Regions from separate parts of the Desulfitobacterium sp. LBE genome, predicted to be linked through region 1. Evidence: predicted binding sites of a transcription regulator. Region 1 holds the regulator's gene; each other region holds the start of a gene.
The links. Region 1 encodes LexA, which represses DNA repair genes until DNA is damaged. Its sites were predicted from a motif close to CNAACANNTGTTNG; they were not measured.
Positions count from the first base shown of each region.

Region 2: a site for LexA is predicted at 1,626-1,639, ahead of DESLBE_RS24490 (putative DNA modification/repair radical SAM protein). Genes of this name have one in related genera too.
Region 3: a site for LexA is predicted at 1,198-1,211, ahead of uvrB (excinuclease ABC subunit UvrB). Genes of this name have one in related genera too.

Region 1 is NZ_VLKD01000001.1:658,739-661,997, forward strand. Features, by position in the region: gene DESLBE_RS03110 (D-alanine--D-alanine ligase) at 1-40, shown strand, start outside; gene DESLBE_RS03115 (CPBP family intramembrane glutamic endopeptidase) at 133-933, opposite strand; gene lexA (transcriptional repressor LexA) at 1,119-1,733, opposite strand; gene DESLBE_RS03125 (LysM peptidoglycan-binding domain-containing protein) at 1,903-2,265, shown strand; gene DESLBE_RS03130 (M23 family metallopeptidase) at 2,325-3,143, shown strand.
Region 2 is NZ_VLKD01000001.1:5,173,104-5,176,362, reverse strand. Features, by position in the region: gene DESLBE_RS24495 (TIGR03915 family putative DNA repair protein) at 1-310, opposite strand, end outside; gene DESLBE_RS24490 (putative DNA modification/repair radical SAM protein) at 289-1,596, opposite strand; gene DESLBE_RS24485 (hypothetical protein) at 1,773-2,327, opposite strand; gene DESLBE_RS24475 (hypothetical protein) at 2,737-2,994, opposite strand; gene DESLBE_RS24470 (proline--tRNA ligase) at 3,163-3,259, opposite strand, start outside.
Region 3 is NZ_VLKD01000001.1:3,754,180-3,757,438, forward strand. Features, by position in the region: gene DESLBE_RS17885 (substrate-binding domain-containing protein) at 1-1,153, shown strand, start outside; gene uvrB (excinuclease ABC subunit UvrB) at 1,330-3,259, shown strand, end outside.

The DNA of each region.
Region 1 (3,259 bases):
ACGCTTCAGAGACAGCCGTTCCCGGAAAATATCCCGTTAGTATATCGGTATACAGCCCTGAAAGCCGTTTAGTCAGCGGAGTTCAGGGCTTTTTTTGTTTAGACTTTTATACTTTATCAATGAAGAAAATGCTTATACTATTCGCCTGCTCTTTTGGTCGTATATCACAACAGTTACCATTGAAACAAGAACAATCACAGCATTTGCGGCAATTGTTCCCGCCCAAGTCATCGTCATGGTGCCAAAGAGGGGAGATGCCGCATTGAACATGGTGTGGAATAATACGCACATAAACACACGGCCTTTTCCGGATATTTTGTAGATTGCCCCGTTGAAAAACCGAAAGGCCATGAGTTGAACTGCAAACATCCAAAAGTTAATGAGGCCCTCACCGTGATTCGTCCCCGGAATGAAGAAGAGAGGGATATGCCATAAAATCCAAATGATGCCAACCAAAAGAGAAGATAGAACAAAGCCATATTTTTTGTCAAGCTCAGGCTGCAATACGTACATCCAGCCAGCTTCCTCCAAGCCGCCGATAATAAGATTACCAGGCAGGGAAAGGAAGAACATATAAAATGGCAGCACCATTGCCGTGCCGCCTGAAACTGCAAGATGTGTCAAAAAATAGAGTGCAAGCCCGGCAACAACGAACAAATAGAGAGAGATGTTATTTTTGGCGTAAAAAACAGTTTTCAACCATTCCTTAAAATCTGCTATTTTGTTATTTTTCTTGAGAACGATATATGAAGCAATAGCGGGCGACAAAATATAGATTGCAAAAGGAATATTCATCCCAAATTGCTGTAACGAGTGAACCCAATTGTGAACCGAATATCCGAATTGCCCAAGTGCAATCAAAGCGCCTGATACAAGATAGGCTATGCAAAATGTCAGCGTCGTAAATTGTATGATGATTTTTTTGTCTATCATGATTTCTTAACCTCACAGTTCCCTTGCTGCCATTGCAAAGTTCGCTCCGCACAAATATAAATTTAATAAATCCATTCTACCATAAAAATCCTGCCTGTCATTGTACTTTCATAATAAAAAAGCAGACATCCACCCACATCAGTGTGGAATGGAGGTCTGCTTTTGCTGTCCCTGTAGTTTATAAATCAGTGTAAAATACGAAATACCCCAATAACTTTGCCCAAGATAGTGACATCCTGAGAGTAGATAGGCTCCATATAAGGGTTTTCAGGTTGCAGGCGAATCAGTGTTTTTTCCTTGTAGAACCGTTTTACCGTAGCTTCTTCATCAATCATGGCCACGACGATCTCGCCATTACGGGCTACTTTTTGCTGGCGTACTAAAATAAGATCCCCATCCATAATTCCCGCATCAATCATACTTTCGCCTTTGACTCTCAGCATGAACACTGTATCTGAGTTAACCACATCAACAGGAAGCGGGAACGTATCTTCGATATTCTCCTGGGCTAAAATAGGCTGCCCGGCGGTTACTTTGCCAATGATGGGGACAAAAACAGTCTTTTTCTCATTAGCATCACTGGAACTGTCTAATATCTCAATGGCTCGAGGTTTGGTGGGATCGCGACGTATGTACCCCTTTTCCTCAATGGTCTGCAAATGCCCGTGAACAGTGGAACTGGACATCAAGCCAACGGCGTCGCCTATTTCGCGGACAGAGGGGGGATAACCCTTTTCTCGAATAACCCGTTTAATATACTCCAAGATATCGGTCTGTCTCTGTGATAAATCTGGATACACCCAATTTCCCCCTTTCATATGTTCTAAACCTATTTTAGCATTAAATATTCTTCTGTGCAAACAAATGTTCGAAAAAGTATTGACGAATCTTCCTGGTCTCCTTTATACTGTTTTCAGGAACTTATGTTCGCATTTATTTGGTTTAACGGGAACATAGAGGGGGATTAATATGAGTGCTTGTTCTTCTTCCGTCCGGAACTACAGAGGCCATTATAGAAGCTATCGGAATTATCGAATGAAACAACTGCAAAGGCAGCTGTGTTCTTATATGCTGCTTTTCCTCATGGTCTTTGGCAGTATGGGCTGGTTCTTCTGGGACTGGAGCCAGGCAAACAGCAGGGTAGAGGACCTTGCTTTCCAGCCGCAAATCGTTCAATCCGGGGACACTCTTTGGTCCTTGGCTGAGAACTCCGACCTGCAAATCGATACCCGTACGCTTGTTCTTAAAATTATGGAATACAATCAGCTCACAGATACTACCATACAAACCGGTCAAGTGATTTATACTCCAATCTTAAAGAATCAGCCTTAGTTATACTTCTAATCCGACCTTTCCCCCCATATTATGCATTGTAGAGAGGGGAGAGATGAATGAGGATGCGCAAAGGCCTTAAACCGAGACAAAAGCACTGGACTTTGTTCCTGAAGCTGCTTGTGGTCATTCTGATCAGCGCAGTTGCCTGGAAGGGCATCCATAAGCCGCCCAAGATCTCTGCTGATATCTATCCTTATCTCACGAATTTGTCTGCTGAACTTGTGCTGCAATGTCAGAAAGAAGGGGAGGGGATTTCCTCTGCAGCTTGGGCGGATTTATTAGCTATACGAAGCACCGTTGAAATAGATGAAGAGCATTACCTCATCCAACAGCTCCAACAGGGCATAGGGCTTCAAGACATTGTTTGGAAAAACACGGAAATCCAAATCAGTGAAGATGTTGTTCAACAAATCCTTGAGAGGCGGCAGATTCTTTTAACTTATCCCTTTTATGAGCCGGGCCGTTTTGCTTTTCCGGTGATGGGTCAGGTCTGGTACATGGATACCTTTGGGGCAGACCGGGAGGGTGGAGCACGCAGACATGAGGGAACGGACATTTTTGGCGCAGAAGGCATTCCCATTATCAGTGTTGGCAACGGCAAAGTTGAGAAGCTGGGTTGGAATCGCCTTGGCGGAGAACGGGTAGGGGTTAGGGGAGAAGATGGCAACTATTATTACTATGCTCATCTAAAGGCTATAAACCCTCAACTCCGGGAAGGCCAAGAGGTTAGGAAAGGGGATTTTTTGGGGACATTGGGACATACGGGGGATGCTCTGACAACTCCGGATCATCTGCACTTTGGTATTGAACTTCCTAATGGCGAGTGGGTGAATCCTTATCCGTTCCTATATATCTGGCAGCAAAGTCAGAGTTAGAAGCAGAACAACCCTATTACCAACCAAATTGCCAATTGGTTGGTAATTTCATGATGGTCTTGCCCTTAGGGTTAAAATTCATTATTATATAGAGAGGTCGATATTGTCCAGTACAT
Region 2 (3,259 bases), 4.5 Mb from region 1:
CGCCTACCTTGTATCCCAGCCTTAGAAAAAGGAAAATCAGGCGTTCCTTTTGTGGGGTACAGGTCAGGAAGCCAAGCTTCACCAATTCCTGTGCTTCCAGGGAGATCCTGATGGGAATGGAGTCATACACCCGCTGAGCTTTTTGGTGATCTGTCTCTATAGTCTTGAGGATATCAAAAAGGCCAGGCTGACCTTCCGGCGGAAGAATATCGAGGGGGATTTCTTTATGCTCATAGCTTGCGAAGACGCAGCACATAAGCCCTTCAAAGCTTCCGTCGTATTTGTAAACTAAAGTTGCCCCGTCAAACACTGAATCACATCCTCTCGGGAAAGGGGCGGTTCCTCAAATAAGGCTAACTGCTGGGGAGCCTGGGAAGGAAGACCGGCCATGATCCGCTCGGACATCAGAGCCTGCATCACATTATGGGGAGCCACCTTAAGCCCCGCCAAGGTTTTTCCTTTGCAAAGAATAAAGTACTGAGCACGCTTAAGGACAACGCCCAGCTTTTTCAACCCTGCGAAATCCAGATGGGCTATTTTCCGTGCCCGCAAAATCCGGCGGGCACTGGTTACGCCGATTCCCGGTACCCGCAGGAGCATTTCATACGGAGCTTGATTGATCTCGACGGGGAACTGGTCCAGGTGATTAAGGGCCCAATTGCATTTGGGATCCACATGCAAATTAAAATTCTGATGGCCTTCATCCAACAGTTCCCGGGCTTCAAAACCGTAGAACCTCAGGAGCCAATCCGCTTGATAAAGGCGATGCTCTCTCAACAAGGGAGGTTTTACGGAAACGGCCGGCAGCAGACTGTGTTCAGCGACCGGTATGTAGGCCGAGAAAAAGACCCGTTTCAGCTGATACTTCTTATACAGGCCCTCCGCCAGAGTCAAAATCTTATAATCGGTATCCGGTGTAGCGCCAACGATAAGCTGAGTACTTTGACCTGCCGGGACAAACTTCGGAGCATGGCGGTATTTGATCAGATCCGTAGTATTTTCCGTTATTTTACCTTTGATGAGGCCCATAGGCCGGAGAATAGCTTCCTTGCTCTTATCGGGGGCTAAAAGCTTCAGACTCTCCTGAGATGGGAGTTCAATATTAACGCTGACCCGGTCCGCCAGATAGCCCAGCCGGGTTAGGACCTCATTATCCGTACCGGGAATAGCCTTAACATGAATATATCCGGCAAACCGGTACTCATGGCGCAAAAGTTCCAAGGTCTTAATCAGTAGTTCGGATGTATAGTTGGAGTTTTTTATGACCGCCGAACTCAAAAACAGTCCCTCAATATAATTGCGGCGATAAAAATTAATTGTCAGGTCGGCAAGCTCCCGGGGAGTAAAAGCAGCTCTGGGAACATCATTGGAGCTGCGATTGATGCAATATTTACAATCGTAGACACAAACATTGGTCAGCAACACTTTAAGCAGGGTTATACAGCGGCCGTCTGCGGCAAAACTATGACAGATCCCGGCTGCTACTGTATTGCCAATGCTGCCTGCTCTGCCCTTCCGCTCTACTCCGCTGGAAGTGCAGGCTACATCATATTTCGCGGAGTCTGTTAAAATCGTGAGTTTATCAAATACATCCATATCCGTTCCCTCCATGATAAGAATATAACAGAACATACATTCTTGCAAGAGGGATTGTCCGTTCTCACAAAACAAACTTTATCGTTTTATCTTTTTAAAATAATCAAGGCAGCGCAAGAATAGCCCGCTGCCTTTTTGATCCCTATATCACTCTAAATCTATATTTAGGTCCCACTTTATGGTTCAACATAGTCACTTGAAAAAATTATTTCCCCCACTTGGTTATAACCTACAATTTTAGTTAATATTCCGTCCGAAGGATTCAAAAAGACAAACCATATCTTGCCTTCTCCGTTGCCGACAATGCGAACTTTCTTTTCTATATCTGAATTCTTAGTTAGGACGCCGATACTAGCGATATCCTCTCTTAGACTTTCACCATACGCTAAGGGAAAGGGGCTTTTCACATATCCTTTCGTAGAGGGAAAATATTGAGCTGTTACTTCATCTATTCCAGTATGCTCTCCGCCGAACACCCATTTCCAGCCACTATTGGTCCGTTGAACATATCCAGCCGCTACGCTGTGAGCTTCCCCATTATTGATCCCTTTATGATAGAACACCACTTCTCCGTCATTTACTTTCTCTCTATGGAGAATCGTCACAACCTCCCTCCCGGATCTTTCTATAGCTTCCTCAATAGTTCGTCCTGAAGGATGATGTGTGTTGTTAAACAATGTTCCTATAATTCCAAAAATCAAGAGCAATATAACAGCAAACAATCTACCCATATTTCCCTCCACACCTACCAATAAAAATCATCAGCTATTGCTGATATTCTACATGCAAGCGAAAGTTCCTCCATTTTCCAACTTGGTATGATTATGAGTAAATCGACGTTACGATACAAAAGCCATACTCTATAAAAAAGCTGGTCTCCCTTAATATAAGGACAACAAGCTTTTACTTATTTATACACTCCGCCACGGGAATCTATTACCTGAATGTAGATAATTCTTTGAGTATGGCTGATCTCAAAAAGTATGCGGTATGAGCCAACGCGAAGATGATATACCTTCTTGTAACCTTTCAGGAGCTTGATATCACCAGTAGAGGGAATTACTAAAAGACCCTATCAGTCCTTTTGCAATACGCTCTTGGGCAGAAACGTCCTGTTTGGCCAGAAATTTAATCGCTTCCTTACGGTAAATCAACCTGTAATCCGAATTCACGCTTGGCATCCTCCCCCGTAACATAACCAGCATCACTGTTAAGCTGGCGAAGTTCTTCTTCAGTTAGAGATTCATCATCCGGGTCCGCTTGATTAATTTGTTGCCACCCCTCTTCCTTTTGGGTGGAACGGTTTAATAGATACTGCATGAAATCAAAAACAGTTTTTCGATCATCTTCAGAAAGACGCTCGACTAAGTCATGAATATCTTCTTTTCTTATCACCATGAGCCCAACCTCCTATCTAATATCCACTATTGTAAAATTATCATTCCCACTTTGTTAAATCAAGGATTGTAAGAACCCTGAAAACAAAGCTGGTTGAAAAAATAAACCGGGAGATGCCTTTACAGCTCCTCCCGGTCATACCGCTCATATTATGTCATGCTATCGCGCTTACTTAACGCCTAATGCTTCCCGAATCATTCCCTGGATACGGCCTGCCAGTTCTTCCACCTTCACCAGCTGGACTTCCCCGGTCTTGCGATCCCGA
Region 3 (3,259 bases), 3.1 Mb from region 1:
AGCTGGGGAGCAGTCCTTTTTAAAGGAAGCGGAAAAGGGAGATATACCTATTCTGGCGTTAAACGGGCTGCCGCCCGGAGTGAAAGCCAAAGGGGTCATCCTGCCTGATCCGGATCAAACAGGCAAGCTAATGGCCCAGCAAATCCAGGGAAAGGTTACTGAAGGGCAGGTCGTCTACCTGCAGGGGGAAGCAGAAGATGCCGTCGCTCAAATGAATATGGCGGCCTTTAAGCAAGAGCTGGGTAAAAACCCCAAGATAACGGTACATAGCATTACCAATCCTCCCCAATCGGAAACCATAGCTGTGCAAAGCCTTATGGAACATTTGCAGAAGAACCCCGGCCAAGTGAAGGCCATCTGCGCTAAGAATGAGAAGCTCCTTGCCCTGGCTTATGAACTGCTCAGATCCATGCAGCTTACCGATAAAGTTCAGCTTATGGGAGGACAGGCTAATTCCAAATCCTTGCAAAGGATTGCTTCAGGCAGTCAGATCGCAGATATTGATACATCACCCTATGTTCAAGGTGTTAATGCCTTTCAATGGGCGCAAAAGTTAATGGATAAGCAATCCGTAGATATAACACAATCCATTACCGGCGATCAAGGTGAAGTGGCGGCGAAGATCATTCCGGTTAAAACGGTGACGACAGAAAATCTCGCCCTTATTCAGAAAAGCTATGCTAAAGCAGCCGAAGCTCAAAAAGAGCTGGAAAAGAAAAAATCGGAGTCTCAGACGAAGGGCTCGGAAAGTCAAGGGAAGCAAAAAAGTACAGAAAAAAGCAGTAATGAAGATAGTGGAAAAGAACAGAGCGGCGAAGGGAAAGATGCAGAGTCCAAAGAACAGGGCCAGGAAGGCTCTTCTTCAGCCCAGGGGCAGAGCGGCGGGCAGGGAGTTATGCCCGAAGGGGTAAGCAAAGTGACTGAAAAAGTTCATACAGAAATTCTCCGCGAATATCTGGATGAAAAGGGCAATGTTTTGGGAACAGAGAAAAATGCCAATGATCAAGTCCGTACCATTCCTCCGGAAATGCTCCTGAAAGAACAGCAACAACAACAGCAGCAACAGCAACAACAAGGAGAACAAGGACAGCAGGGGGATAGACAGGATAAGCAAGGAGGGAATAGCTCAGAACAAGCGAAACAGGGGGAATAGAGAAAGATACTTCTTAAAATTACCAGTAAAAAACAGCGAAAAGCCGAAAATATGTTCGGCTTTTTTGTTTTGTTTCTAAGCAAGAAGTGGTATAATCTTGCTTAGAATGATTTGAAGACTGGAACAAGCAGAATATAAACCAGGATTTTAGAAGAGAAAGGAGATTGGAGCACCCCATGGAGTTCCGTTTACGCGCTCCCTACAAACCCTCCGGGGATCAGCCTCAGGCCATTGATGCTCTGGTCGAAAGTATCCATTCCGGCAGACGTCATCAAACCCTGCTGGGGGTGACAGGTTCAGGAAAAACCTTTACCATGGCCAACATCATCGAAAAAGTTCAACGGCCCACTCTGATTCTCGCCCATAATAAGACCTTAGCGGCTCAGCTTTACACTGAGTTCAAGGAATTCTTCCCGGAAAATGCAGTGGAATATTTCGTCAGTTATTATGATTATTATCAGCCGGAAGCTTATGTTCCTTCCAGCGATACCTATATAGAAAAGGATTCTTCGATCAATGATGAGATCGATAAAATGCGCCACTCCGCTACGGCGGCCTTATTCGAACGGCGTGATGTGATTGTGGTGGCCAGTGTGTCCTGCATCTATGGCTTGGGTTCCCCTGAGGAATACCGGGATTTGATGGTTTCCCTGCGGCAGGGGCAGGAAATTGACCGCAATGACATTCTCAAAAAGCTCATCTCCATTCAGTACGATCGCAATGATCTGGCTTTTGAACGGGGAACTTTCCGTGTCCGGGGAGATGTGGTGGAAGTCCATCCCGCCGGCTCCAGTGAGCATGCTGTTCGGATCGAAATGTTCGGGGATGAAATCGAACATATTTACGAGATCAATGTCCTTACCGGTGAAATTTTGGGAGAACGCCGGCATGTCTCCATTTTCCCGAATTCTCACTATGTCACGGCACGGGATAAAGTATTGGTAGCTGCTGAGAATATTGAAAAGGAATTGGAAGAGCAGCTCAGACGGTTTAAGGATGAAGACAAACTTTTGGAAGCTCAGCGTTTAGAGCAGAGAACCCGCTATGATCTGGAGATGCTGAGGGAAATGGGATTTTGCAATGGCGTTGAAAACTATTCCCGCCATTTAACCTTCCGGGAGGCCGGAGAAACTCCTTATACCCTTTTGCACTTTTTCCCGGAAGATTACCTGATGATGATTGACGAATCCCATGTCACGCTGCCTCAGGTCCGGGGTATGTATGAAGGGGACCGTTCCCGTAAAACCACTCTGGTAGACTACGGATTCCGGCTGCCCTCCGCTTTGGATAACCGCCCCTTGAAGTTTGCTGAATTTGAAACGCTGGTCCCTCAGCGGGTTTATATCAGCGCCACACCCGGTCCCTATGAGCTGGAACATTGCCCCCAGATTGTGGAGCAAATTATTCGCCCTACCGGGCTTTTGGATCCGGAGATTTCGGTTCGGCCCACCAAGGGCCAGATCGATGATCTGATCGGGGAAATCAACCAAAGGATTGCCCGGGATGAGCGGGTGCTCGTCACTACCCTAACCAAAAAGATGGCAGAGGATTTAACGGATTACCTGAAAAATCTCAATATGGCCGTTAAATACCTCCACTCCGATATTACAACCCTGGAGCGGGTGGAGATCCTGCGGGAATTGCGTTTGGGAGATATCGATGTCATAGTGGGCATCAATCTGCTCCGGGAAGGCTTGGACCTTCCCGAGGTTTCCCTGGTGGCTATTCTCGATGCGGACAAAGAGGGTTTTCTCCGTGCCGAGCGCTCTCTGATTCAGACCATTGGCCGCGCCGCCCGGAATGCCCAGGGAAAAGTCATCATGTATGCGGACCAAATGACCCGCTCCATGGAAGTGGCCATCAGTGAAACCAACCGCCGCCGGGCCATCCAGGAAGCCTATAATGAAAAGCATGGGATTACCCCCCAGACCATTCGCAAGAAAATCTACGAAATCCCGGAAGCCACTAAGGTCGCAGAGAAAAAAGCAGCCTATGGAGCGAAGATGCCGGCGGAGGAATTGGCTGAGCTGCTCAAAAGTCTGGAACAGGAGATGCGCTTAGCCGCTAAAGATATGGACTTCGAGCGGGCAGCGGAGATACGGGATG